Regions from separate parts of the Aminobacter sp. P4_H6_2 genome, predicted to be linked through region 2. Evidence: riboswitches for the same ligand, from Rfam matches in the RefSeq annotation. Region 2 holds a riboswitch; the other holds the start of a gene.

Region 1 (5,036 bases), on a different contig from region 2:
CATCTCGCCCGCCTCGTTGCGCATGGTGTAGCGCCCGACCATGATGCCTGACTGTGTCGAAAGCGGGCAGCCCGACGCATATTGGTAGCTGTCGCCGGGATTGAGCTCGGGCTGGTCGCCGACCACGCCCGGTCCACGAACCTCCTCGACCCGCCCTGAAGCGTCGGTGATGTGCCAGTAACGCGACAAGAGCTGAACGAACTCATCCGAGTTGTTCTCGATCGTGACGCGATAGCCCCAGACATAACGATTTTCTGCAGGCTCGGACCGATCCTCCATGTAGAACGGCTCGACCTCGACTGCGATGTTGCGTGTGACCGCGCGATACATATGCTGCGCTCCTTGGCCTGCACAATGACAGAGTCCGCCGCAGGAGGCGGCGGGTCAACTTCGTTTTTCGTTTTCACGCCGAATGTGATGAATGCGCAGTGGATTTCACCTCACCGACGCATCCGCGTCACCCCGCTGTCATGCGCCAAGGCCAGTTTCCGCGTCGTCCAACGACAAGGAATCACTGCAATGAAACGCCTCCTCGCCCTCCTTTTCGCCTCGGCCTGCCTTTGTGGCACGGCTGCATATGCTGACGACCTCGCAAGCGGTATCGAAAAGCTGACCAGAGGCACGGAGTGGCAGCTCGTCAAATCCCCGATGCTGGAATTCGACACCTTCCACCCCCAGGGCTTCGCGCGTGTCGGCGATGCGCTGTTCATGTCCTCCGTCGAGATCATCGAGCGGACCAAGAAATTCGAGGCTCCCCAAAATGGGCTTGACCGTGACGAGGGCAAGGGGGCCGGGCATCTGTTCAAGCTCGACGCCAATGGCAAGCTTGTCGGCCAGGTGAAGCTTGGCGATGGAGCCATCTACCACCCGGGCGGTATCGATTATGACGGCCGCTGGCTGTGGGTGCCGGTTGCCGAGTACCGGCCAAACAGCAAGTCGATCATCTACCGCGTCGATCCCGAAACGCTGGAGGCGACCGAGGTCTTCCGTTTCCCCGATCATATCGGCGGCGTTGTCTATGACCCGGACCAGCGCACGCTGCATGCCGTGAGCTGGGGCTCACGCCGCTTCTACACCTGGAACGTCAATGAGGACCTGACCGTGCCGAAGTCGGCACTCGATCCGGAAAAGACCCGCACGCTCAATCCGGCGCACTATATCGACTACCAGGATTGCGCGTTGCTCAAGCCCGGTCAGGCGGTCTGCGCCGGCCTCACAGAGTATCGTCCTGGCCCTGACGGGCAGGTCTTCCGTCTTGGTGGCATCGAGATCGTGGATCTCAAGCAAGGCCGTCCGCTGTTTCAGGTGCCGGTCCAGATCTGGACGGAAAAGGGCAAGTCCATCACCGGCAATCCCGTTCTCATCGAAAAGACCGAGACGGGCCTGCGCCTGACGGCGGCTCCAGAAGATAACGAGACGAAGCTCTACGTCTACGAAACGAAGCTGCCGAAGAACTGATCGGCATATGAAGATGGCGCTCCGGCCAGCCGGAGCGCCACTCCTTTAGGGCGTTGCCTTCAGCGCATCGCCGATGTCGTTGAGCAGGTCGTCGGCATCTTCGAGGCCGACTGACAGGCGCAGCGTGCCGTCGTCGATGCCGAGTTCGGCCCGGGCCTCGTCGGTGAGGCTCTTGTGCGTCGTCGTTGCCGGATGGGTGATCAGGCTCTTGGAGTCGCCGAGATTGTTGGAAATCAGGATGACATCAAGCGCGTTTTCGAAGGCGAAGGCCGCTTTCTTGCCGCCCTTGAGATCGAAGCACAGCAGCGTCGAACCGCCCTTCATCTGCTTCTTGACGATGTCGGCCTGCGGATGGTCGGCCCGGCCGGGATAGATCAGCCGCGACACTTCCGGCCTGCCGGCCAGGAAATCGGCGATCTTGCCTGCGGTTTCGGTCTGCTGGCGCACGCGTATCGGTAGCGTTTCCAGGCCCTTGAGCAACGTCCAGGCGTTGAACGGCGACAGGCTTGGGCCGGTGTGGCGGAAATAGTCGTGCAGGTTCTCGTCGATCCACTTCTTGTCCGACAAGATGACGCCGCCGAGGCAGCGGCCCTGGCCGTCAATATGCTTGGTCGCGGAGTAAACCACGACATGGGCGCCGAGTTCGAGCGGCTTCTGCTGCATCGGCGTGGCAAAGACGTTGTCGACGACCAGGCGCGCGCCGATCGAATTGGCAAGGGCGGCGACAGCGGCGATGTCGACCACTTCGAGCGTCGGGTTGGTCGGGCTTTCCAGGAAAAACAGCTTGGTGTTGGGCTGGACGGCCTTTTCCCAGTTCTCGATCAGCGTGCCGTCGACCAGCGTCGCCTCGATGCCGTACTTTGGCGCCAGCGTCTCGACAACCCAGCGGCACGAGCCGAAAAGCGCGCGCGCTGCAACGATATGGTCGCCGGCCTTGAGGCCACACAGGATCGCGGCCGTGACCGCAGCCATGCCGGAGGCTGTGGCGCGTGCGTCTTCAGCACCTTCGAGCGCGCACATGCGCTTTTCGAACATGTCGACGGTGGGATTGGCGTAGCGCGAATAGATGAAACCTGGGCTCTCGCCCTTGAAGCGGGCTTCAGCACTTTCCGCGCTCTCGTAGACGTAGCCCTGGGTGAGGTAGATCGCCTCGGAGGTTTCGCCGAATTCGGAGCGGAGCGTGCCGCCATGGACGAGGGTGGTCTGGGGTTTCCAGTTGCGCTGCTTTTCGGAGGTCATAGCCAAATCCAAATACAAAAAAACCGGTCGCGAAAAGTCGCAACCGGTCCACAACGCGGCCCTTTAGCGACTTGTTTAACGTGGCTGCAAGCCGACCGGCCAAATCACCACGGGATAAATGTCCTTTAGACCCGCAGCCTGCTTGCGTCAATCGCGGGGTCGACTAAACGTTTTGGGCCACGCATATGACCCCGGATATAGGTCCGGGTCCAGCGATCCAGGGCTGTCCGTTCGGGCCGGGCGCTGTAAAGGAGTGAGGCAATTGCGGCAATCGGGCATTCTTCCGGATCAGGACATCGCGGCATTGTTCGCCTCGGGCGCGCTTCTGGCGCCATCGCTCGATGCCGACCAGATCCAGCCGGCGAGCCTCGACCTGAGGCTGGGCGCAACGGCATTCCGAACCCGCGCCAGCTTCCTGCCGGGGCCTAATTCTCTGGTGTCGGACAAGCTCGACCGGCTCAAGCTGCACGAGATCGACCTGACCAATGGCGCCGTGCTGGAGACAGGCTGCGTCTACATCGTGCCGCTGCTCGAAGGCCTTGCCCTGCCGGCCGACATCTCGGCCTCCGCAAACCCAAAGAGCTCGACGGGCCGCCTCGACATCTTCACCCGCGTGATGACAGACCGTGGCCAGGAGTTCGACAAGATCCCGGCAGGCTATACCGGGCCGCTTTATCTCGAAGTCAGCCCGCGCACGTTTCCGATCGTCGCCCGCAAGGGTTCGCGCCTGTCGCAGATCCGCTTTCGCAAGGGCAATGCGCTGCTGTCGGAGGCGGAGCTTCACACGCTGCATGTCTCCGACCGGCTGGTCGCGATGGATCCGCCCAACATCTCGGGCGGCGGTATTGCTCTGTCCATCGATCTGGCTGGCGCGCCGGGCAGCATCGTCGGTTATCGCGGCAAGCACCACACCGGGCTTGTCGATGTCGACAAGCGCGCCGCCCAGAACGTCGTCGATTTCTGGGAGCCGATCTACAATCACGGTGCCGAGGAACTGGTGCTCGACCCCGACGAATTCTACATTCTCGTCTCGCGCGAGGCGGTGCATGTGCCCCCGCTGTATGCCGCCGAGATGACGCCTTTCGACCCGCTCGTGGGCGAGTTTCGCGTCCATTATGCCGGTTTTTTCGATCCTGGATTCGGCCATTCCAGTGCCGGTGGCACCGGCAGCCGGGCCGTGCTCGAAGTGCGCAGCCACGAGGTGCCGTTCATCCTGGAACATGGCCAGGTCGTTGGGCGTCTGGTCTATGAGCATATGCTTTCGCGCCCGCGCGCACTCTACGGCACCGACCTCGGCTCCAATTATCAGGCCCAGGGTTTGAAGCTCTCCAAACATTTCCGCATGACCTAAGGTCAGTCTGTTCTAATCTTTAGTCTGCTTGTCCATAGCCGGCCGCTGTGATTGGCTGGAGGAAGGGACGCTCGGAAAGAGCGCCCGAAAAATGGAGAGGATCATGCAGATTTCCCGGAAGTTCGCTGGCGCAGCTTCGCTCGCAGCGCTCTTGTTGACCCTTGGCGGCGCTTCGGCACAAGAAAAGCTCAAGATCGGTACCGAAGGCGCCTATCCGCCCTTCAACAACCTGACCGCCGACGGCAAGCTTGTCGGCTTCGACGTCGACATCGCCAACGCGCTGTGTGCGGAGATGAAGGTGGAATGCGAACTGGCGCCCCAGGACTGGGACGGCATCATTCCAGCCCTTCAGGGCGGAAAGTTCGATGCCATCGTCGCCTCGATGACCATCACCGAAGAACGCAAGAAACAGGTCTCGTTCACCAACAAGTACTACACCACGCCGCTGGCACTGGTGGCCCTGAAGGATTCCACCCTGGCCTCGGCGGAGCCCGATGCGCTCAAGGGCAAGACAGTAGGCGCACAGGCGTCGACGACCCAGAGCATCTATGCCGAGGACCACTACGCCAAGGCTGGCGCCGAAGTGAAGCTCTACCCGACCCAGGATGAGGCGATCGCCGACCTGACCAATGGCCGTCTCGACGCTGTGGTCTCGGACAAGTTCGTGCTGGTCGACTGGATCAAGACGACCGGCCAGGATTGCTGCAAGATGATCGGCGATCTCAAGGGCACGGAATCCGAGGCCGGTATCGCGCTGCACAAGGACAACGACGCGCTGCGTGAAAAGTTGAACGCTGCGATCGACGCCATCGTCAAGGACGGCACCTACGCCAAGATCAATGCCAAATATTTCGACTTCGACATCTACGGCGCGAAGGACTGATTGACTGAAAGCGAACAGGCCGGGCGTCGATGACGTCTGGCCTGTTAGTTTCAAATCGTTGTGCGGGTAGGGCCGGCGATGAGCTTGGCTGGCCTCAATACTTGT
Region 2 (8,137 bases):
CATTGGGGGAATAAGGCAGTAAGAACTTGTGCCGCGAGGCAGCGGGCGGAAGGGTTATACCTGCCCTACTGCCCTACTGCCCTAGTTCTTCACCGGATGCTCGATCGCCTCGCGGCCAAAGTTCGGCACATCGACTTCCTGGCCAGCCTCGATGATCGAGCGGCGGATGGCGCGGGTGCGGGTGAACATCTCGAACAGCTTGTCGCCGTCGCCCCAGCGGATCGCCCGCTGCAGCGAGGCGAGATCTTCGGAGAAGCGCGCCAGCATTTCGAGGATCGCGTCCTTGTTATGCAGGCACACATCGCGCCACATCGTCGGATCGGAAGCAGCCAATCGCGTGAAATCGCGGAAGCCGGAGGCTGAATATTTGATCACTTCCGACTTGGTCACCGCTTCGAGATCGTCGGCGGTGCCAACGATATTGTAGGCGATGATATGCGGCAGGTGCGAGACGATCGCGAGCGTCATGTCGTGATGCTCGGGGTCCATCGTGTCGATGTTGGAGCCGCAGCGGCGCCAGAATTCCGACAGCTTTTCCAGTGCCACCGGATCGGTGTCCGGCAGCGGCGTGAAGATGCACCAGCGGTTTTCGAACAGGTCGGCGAAACCGGCGTCGGGGCCCGACTTTTCAGTACCGGCAAGCGGGTGGCCGGGGATGAAATGGACACCTTCCGGAATGTAGGGCTGCATCTGCGCGATGACCGAGGCCTTGGTCGAGCCGACATCGGTGAGGATGGCGCCCGGCTTGAGCGCGGGAGCGATGTCGCTGGCAACCGCGCCGGACGAGCCAACCGGCACCGAAACGATGATGAGGTCGGCGTCCTTGACCGCAACCTTGGCATCGGTCGAATAGCTGTCGCCGAGGCCGAGTTCTTCGGCACGCGCAAGCGTTTGCGCGCTGCGCGTGGAAATGGCGATGTGGCGGGCCAGGCCCTCGCGCCGGATGACCCGGGCAAGCGAGGAGCCGATCAGGCCGATGCCGATGAGGGCGATCTTTTCAAAAAGGGGATCGGACATGGTTCAACTTTTCAGAAATTCGGTGAGTGCGGCGATCACGCCGCGATTGGCCTCTTCGGTGCCGATGGTCATGCGCAGCGCATTGGGGAAGCCGTAGCCGGCGACCCTGCGCAGGATATAGCCACGCGCGCTGAGATACTCGTCGGCCAAATCGGCGCCGTGCCTGGCATCGTCGGGGAAGTGGACGAGCAGGAAGTTGCCGACGCTCGGCGTGACGCGAAGGCCAAGCTTTTCGAATTCGGCGACCAGCCATTCCGCCCACTGGGCGTTGTGCGCCACGGTGCGCTCGACGTGGCTACGGTCTTCCATGGCCGCGACGCCGGCCTCGATTGCCGCCGCATTGACGTTGAACGGCCCGCGCATGCGCTCCAGCACGTCGATGACGTGTGACGGCGCATAGATCCAGCCGATGCGCATGCCACCCAGACCGTGGATCTTGGAGAAAGTGCGGGTCATGACGACGTTCTCGTTGCCCGCGACCAGTTCGACGCCGGACTCGTAGTCGTTGCGGCGGACATATTCGGCATAGGCCCCGTCGAGCACCAGCAGCACATTCCTGGGCAGGGCCGCGTGCAGGCGGCGCACTTCCTCGAACGGCAGGTAAGTGCCGGTAGGATTGTTCGGATTGGCCAGGAAAACGATCTTGGTCTTGGGCGTTACCGCAGCGATGATCTTGTCGACGTCAGCCTTCTCGCCAGTCTCCTTGGCAACGACCGGGGTCGCGCCAGCGGCCTGCGTGTAGATCTTGTAGACCATGAAGCCGTGCTCTGTGTACACGGCCTCGTCGCCCGGCGAGAGATAGCTCTGCGCAAGCAGGCCGATCAGCTCGTCCGAGCCGTTGGAACACAGGATGTTGGCCGGATTGAGCCCATGGGTCGCCGCGATCGCCTGCCTCAGGCGTGACGACGACCCGTCGGGATAATACGCCATCTTGTGCGCCAACTTCTGGACGGCCTCGGTCGCATGGGGCGACGCACCAAGCGGATTTTCGTTCGACGAGAGCTTATGGACCTTGGTGACACCTGCGCCCGCAGTGCTCTTGCCGGGCACATAGGCTGCGATTTCCATGATGCCCGCGCGGGGTTCGGGGCGAATCTGTTCAGGTGCCTTGCTCATGTCGAAAATCCTGGATTGGCGCCTCCGGGCGGAGGTCGCAGCGGGAATACCGCCCGAGGCACATAATGTCGAGGAAAACCGGCTATTGCGGCGGCTCTGGCGCCCCATTTGGGTCGCAGTTGACGCAATCGGCGACCGGGCGTAATAGCAATCATGGATCCGTGGTGATTTGGCCGGTCGGCTTGCAGCCACGTTAAACAAGTCGCTAAAGGGCCGTTTGCGATCCGTAAACCGGCTTTGCGACAGCAATGCCGGTTTTTGTTTTTTTGGAGTTCGCACAGTGCCAATCAAGATCCCGGATCAGCTCCCTGCCCGAGAAGTGCTGGTGAAAGAGGGCGTCTCCGTCATGGACGAGCAGACAGCGCTCCGCCAGGACATCCGCCCGCTACAGATCGGCCTGCTTAACCTCATGCCCAACAAGGTGCGGACGGAGACGCAGATCGCCCGCCTGATCGGTGCAAGCCCGCTGCAGGTGGAGCTGACCCTGGTACGCATCGGCACCCACAAGGCCAAGAACACGTCCGAAGACCATCTCATCGCCTTCTACCAGACCTGGGAAGAGGTGAAGGACCGCAAGTTCGACGGCTTCATCATCACCGGTGCGCCGGTGGAGTTGCTGCCCTTCGAGGAAGTGACCTACTGGGACGAACTCAAGCAGATCATGGACTGGACGACGACCAACGTGCATTCGCCATTCTTCATCTGCTGGGGCGCGATGGCCGCCGCATGGCATTTCCACCGCGTTCCGAAACACACGCTGGAGGAAAAGGCCTTCGGCGTCTTCCGTCACAACAACAACGCGCCAGCCTCCCCCTACCTGGCCGGTTTCTCGGACGATTTCGCCATTCCGGTGTCACGCTGGACGGAAGTTCGTGCCCAAGACATTCCCGAGGGCTCTGGTCTCGAGTTGCTCATGGAATCGGAAGAGACAGGCCCGAGCCTGCTGGCCGAAGAAACCGGCAACCGGCTCTACATGTTCAACCACATCGAATACGACTCGACGTCGCTCAAGGAAGAGTACGACCGCGACGTGGCTGCAGGCGTGACCATCGCGGTGCCGCACGAATATTACCCTGATGACGATCCGCAACGCCGGCCGCTGAACCGCTGGCGCTCGCATGCCCACCTGCTTTTCGGCAACTGGATCAACCGGGTCTACCAGACCACGGCGTACGATGTGGAGAACATCGGCAAAAATTCTTAGCCGCTCGCCCCATGGCCGCGCTCGACCCCTGAGCGCGGTCTTTCGAAGCGCAGGTGATTCTGGAACTTCTTCGGCGAGCAGGCGGTGTTTTTGCTGAAGCGATAGGCCGCCGCCCAGGCCGTTCCTTACCCGGACGGGGTGCCGTGCTCGCGGAAGGCGCAGGCCAGGATGCGCAGTGCTTCGCGCGAGCGGCGATCGGTCAGCGTCGAATGCAAAACGATTTCCGATGACGGCACCTGAGGCAGGCCGAACTTGCGGCTGATCTCGATTGTGCCGGGCGGCGAAAGCCGGCTGGAGAAGACGGCCGTGGCAAGGCCGGCTGAAACGGCGGCCGTCACCACCGACGACCCTCCGCCGAGAAATACCTCGACCCAGGGGATACCGGCATCGTCGAGCGTGCGCGTGGCGAGATCGCGGACGCCGCAGGCCCGCGACAGCGCAGCCAGGCGGATCGGCTCGCCCTGGCGATGATGGAAGTCGGGCGTCGCAAACCAGCCGAAATGCTCCGGCCCCAGCACTTCGCCGTCACGGCGGTCATCCTCGCGCCTGACGATGGCGGCATCCAGCTTGCCGCGATCGAAGGCGTCGAGCAGATTGCTCGAATTGTCGACCTGAACCTCGATCGTCAGCGCCGGATCGTGCTGGTTAAGCCGCGCCAGCAAGGTCGTCACCTCCGGCCCGGCAACATGTCCGGCGATGCCCAGCGCAAAACGGCGCGTTCCACATGACAGGCCGGCAACCGCATTGTCATGCGCGACCAGGAAAGCGCGCGCGGAATCGATGAAAAGCGCGCCCTCGGCGGACAGCCGCACACTGCGCGGCGTGCGTTCGATCAGCTTGCGGCCAACACGCTCCTCGAGCCGCTTGAGCTTGACGCTGACGGCCGCTTGCGTCGTGCCCATCGCATCGGCGGCTCGGGTGAAACTTTGCAGTTCCGCCACCATGACAAAGTTCCGCACCGCCTCAGCGTCGAGCCACAGCATCGCATCCATTCCAATTTGTTATCACTGAAATAGGGTTGCATAGCATTTTTATATGTTCAAGCGTCGCTTATCTGGGGCTCTCAAAGCAACATGACGGCAAGACGATCGCTCCTGCCGGCAGCCAGAGGTACCAGATGAACCAATCAAGCAGAAACGTCCTGGCGCTCGCCGCCATCTGCCTCGCCGCATTGATGTTCGGACTTGAGATCTCCAGTGTGCCGGTGATCCTGCCGACGCTCGAGCACGTACTGCATGCCGATTTCAAGGACATGCAGTGGATCATGAACGCCTACACCATCGCTTGCACGACGGTGCTGATGGCGACGGGAACGCTTGCCGACCGCTTCGGGCGCAAGCGCGTCTTTGCCGTCACCGCCGCCGCCTTTGGCATCACATCGCTGATCTGCGGACTTGCGCCGAACACACAGGTGCTGATCGTCGGCCGGTTTCTGCAAGGCATGGCCGGCGGGGCGCTGTTCATCTGCTCGATCGCCATCCTGTCGCATCAGTTTCAGGACGCGAAGGCGCGCGGCAAGGCCTTTGCCATATGGGGCGTGGTCACCGGCATCGGGCTGGGTTTCGGACCGATCATCGGTGGTTTGATCGTCGCCCTGTCCACCTGGGAATGGGTGTTCCTGGTCCACGCGCCGCTGGCCGTGCTGTGCCTGGCCCTGACCTATGCCGGCGTTGAAGAATCGAGCGACCCGCAGGCAAAGAAGCTCGATATCCTCGGCATCGTCACCCTGAGTGCTGCGGTCTTCGGACTGACTTACTACATCACCCAGGGCGCGGATGTTGGTTTCCTGAGCCCGACGGCCCTCGGCATCGCCGCCGCGACAATCATCGGCTTCGTCGCTTTCATTCTGGTCGAGCGCTTTCATGCTCACCCGATGTTCGACTTCTCGGTGTTCAGGATCCGCGATTTCTCAGGCGCGATCATCGGCTGCATCGGCATGAATTTCAGCTACTGGCCGCTGATGATCTACCTGCCGATCTATTTCACCGTAGGTCTCGGTTATGACAGCACGACAACCGGGCTGGCGCTGCTTGCCTATACGGTGCCCTTCCTGGTGATGCCGCCGATCGCCCAGTATCTGCTGCTGCGCACCAGCGCACGCACCATCATCCCGCTCGGCCTGTTTGCCATCGGGCTCGGCTTCATCGTGATGTGGTTCGGCAGTGGCCTTGAGCAGGCAAGCGGCCTGACGGTTCTGGCTGGCGCCTTGATCTCCGGCATCGGACTTGGCCTGACGACGACGCCAGCCACCAACATGACAACCGGGTCTGTGCCGGCAAGCCGGGCCGGCATGGCCTCGGGCATTGACGCCAGCGCCCGGCTGATCAGCCTCGCGGTCAATATCGCGGTTATGGGTTTTGTCCTTGTCGAAGGTATCCTCTCTACGTTGAGGGACGCGCTTCCCGAAGTGTCCGACGCCGCGCAGCTGCGATCGCTGGCGGAGCGCATCGCCGCCGGCGGCGCGGTTTCGCCCGGAGGAAGCGCACAATCCGCCCTCGACGTGCCTGCAGCCATCGCTCACGCAGCGCTGGTCAACGGCTTTGGCTGGGTGGCACTGTATGGCGGCATCGGCGTCTGGATCCTGGCTGCGATCAGCTTCGCGATCTTCGAGCCGAGCAAGACCTCCGGCGTTTCCCAAGACTGTCCCGAAACTTCGGCAACCTGAATGCTACGGCCTGGGCCGCATCAGGCATCGGCTGCGGCCCGGGCCTTCCCTTCAAGGCGGATCTTCTTGAGAGCCGGGCCGCGCTTGTCCTTGGCGAGATGAACGGTCCTGTCAAACAGGCTGCCACTCTGCCGAGCCGGACCGAAATAGACGACGCCGGTGTTGGCCAGTTCGCCTTCGAACATGGCCCTGACACGCTCATGTGCTGCAGCATCGATCGTATCGAAGGCCTCGTCGATGATCACCCAGTCGGGCCGATGCAGGCTGAGCCGGGCGAAAGCGACAAGCCGCAACTCATCGGTATTCAGCTCCTCGCTCCATGATGCGACGCGGTCGAGCGATCCCGTCAGGCGCTCCAGCCCGACGGCGCGGAGTGCCGCTGTGAATTCTGCCTCGGTAAATGTCCGGTCGGCGGAGGGATAGCACAACACGTCGCGCAGCGTGCCGGGCGGCACGTAGGACGAGCGCGGCAGGAAGGCGACCTGCTTGCCGCCCGGAAGCTCGATGCGGCCTTTCCCCCAGGGCCAAAGCCCCGCCAGGGCACGAAACAGCAAGGTCTTGCCGGCACCCGCCTCACCAACGACGAGCACGCGCTCGCCTGGCTTGACCCTGAGATGCGGCTCCGAAAGCTTGGTGCAGCCGCTCGGCGAAATGATTTCGAGATTATCGAAGGCGAGGCTGCCGTCACGACTTTCGCCGAAATCGATGCGGTCCTCCTTGTCGTGCAACACGTCGGCAGCCACCAGCACGCTGCGAATCACGCCGACGCGCATCAAGGTTGCCCGCCAGTCGGCGATGGCACCGACATTGTTGATGAACCAGCGCAGCGAGGCGTGTACCTGATTGAAGGCGCTGACCGCCATCATTAGCCCGCCGAAGCTGATATCGCCGGCAAAATAGACCGGTGCCGCCACCAGAATGGGAGCGACAACGGTGAACCAGCCATAGCCGTCGGTGACCCAGGCAAGGCTGATCTGGGTGGTGAAGATGCGCCGCAGCGCTGTCAGGACACTTGCGAGGTCCATCTCGAGCCGCCGCTTTTCATCGGCTTCGCCGCGGGCCAGCGATATCGCATCGATATTCTGGTTGATGCGGACCATGGAAAAACGCAGCTCCGCCTCACGTGAATAGCGATCGGAGTTCTGGGTGATCAGCGGCCGGCCGACGAGCCAGCTCAGAAAAGAGGCCGAGCCGGCATAGATGATGGCGGCCCAGACCATGTAGCCGGGAATGCTGAACGAGCTTCCGCCGACATGAAAGACGAAGCCTGACGACAGGCTCCACAAAACGCCGACGAAGGAGACGAGAAGGATCGAGGCCTGCAACAGGCCGATGCCAAGGTCGGTCGTGAGGTCGGCAAGGTGGCCGGCATCCTGCTGCATGCGCTGGTCCGGATTGACCCCGACCGCCCCGGCATTGGCTAGTCGGAAGGCACGCCCCGGACGCAACCACTCGGTGATCAGGTCGAGAGTCAGACCCTCGCGCAGCTTGAGCCTGATCATCTGGTTGAGCCACTGCTGGCCGACGTTCAGCACCAATAAACAAATTGCGATCACCGCAAAGACCATCAACTGGTCGAGGAAGGCCGCAAGATCGCGCCTTTCCAGCGCGTCGTAGAACGGCTTGTTCCAGCGGTTGAGAATGATCTGCCCAGCCGAGGTGGCGACAATGATGGCGAAGATCGAAAGGCTGAGCCAGGTGAGCGTCTTGCGCACAGGCGAAGAAGCCAGCGCCTGGCGTGCCATTTTGAGGTGACTTAAAAACCCGCCGTCGAAATCAGGCGCAAGGGGCTCGCGATTGGTTTGGGTAAAAGATTGGCCTGGCATGCGCTTGCTCCGACTGGCCCGCTTCGCTCGAATCGAGGCGTCCATTGTGCCATTCAACGATGGCTACGTATTGCCACGTTCGCGGAACAAGGTCGTGATCGAAGTCGCAGCCAAACGGCCAGGCGTAGTGTCAGGCTTTCGGCGCGAACACGCGTACCGATTTCGGCCGAATGCGGAAATGCGCCGGCGTCCAGGTCACCAGCTCGCCATCGGTGTTGACCGGACGCGGCCGCTTGGTACGGATGGTCACTTCGGTGGTCTTGAAGGCGCGGACGTCGTCCCACTGACCTTGCGTGCCCTTGCGCAGGC

The links. A riboswitch is a leader RNA that binds a small molecule or an ion and turns the genes downstream of it on or off. The one in region 2 is predicted to bind S-adenosylmethionine.
Region 1: it holds a riboswitch for S-adenosylmethionine, as region 2 does, so the genes downstream of both, AC1DUU_RS19350 (O-succinylhomoserine sulfhydrylase) here and metA (homoserine O-acetyltransferase MetA) in region 2, are expected to answer to the same signal.

What each region holds. Positions count from the first base shown of each region.
Region 1 is NZ_JBFUKO010000290.1:1,639-6,674, reverse strand. Features, by position in the region: gene apaG (Co2+/Mg2+ efflux protein ApaG) at 1-330, opposite strand, end outside; gene AC1DUU_RS19355 (DUF6454 family protein) at 520-1,458, shown strand; gene AC1DUU_RS19350 (O-succinylhomoserine sulfhydrylase) at 1,504-2,697, opposite strand; SAM riboswitch at 2,741-2,818, opposite strand; gene AC1DUU_RS19345 (2'-deoxycytidine 5'-triphosphate deaminase) at 2,960-4,048, shown strand; gene AC1DUU_RS19340 (ABC transporter substrate-binding protein) at 4,152-4,931, shown strand.
Region 2 is NZ_JBFUKO010000025.1:5,869-14,005, reverse strand. Features, by position in the region: gene AC1DUU_RS03895 (prephenate/arogenate dehydrogenase family protein) at 82-1,017, opposite strand; gene hisC (histidinol-phosphate transaminase) at 1,021-2,133, opposite strand; SAM riboswitch at 2,285-2,362, shown strand; gene metA (homoserine O-acetyltransferase MetA) at 2,414-3,337, shown strand; gene AC1DUU_RS03880 (LysR family transcriptional regulator) at 3,463-4,320, opposite strand; gene AC1DUU_RS03875 (MFS transporter) at 4,455-6,002, shown strand; gene AC1DUU_RS03870 (ABC transporter ATP-binding protein/permease) at 6,023-7,828, opposite strand; gene AC1DUU_RS03865 (lipid kinase) at 7,959-8,137, opposite strand, start outside.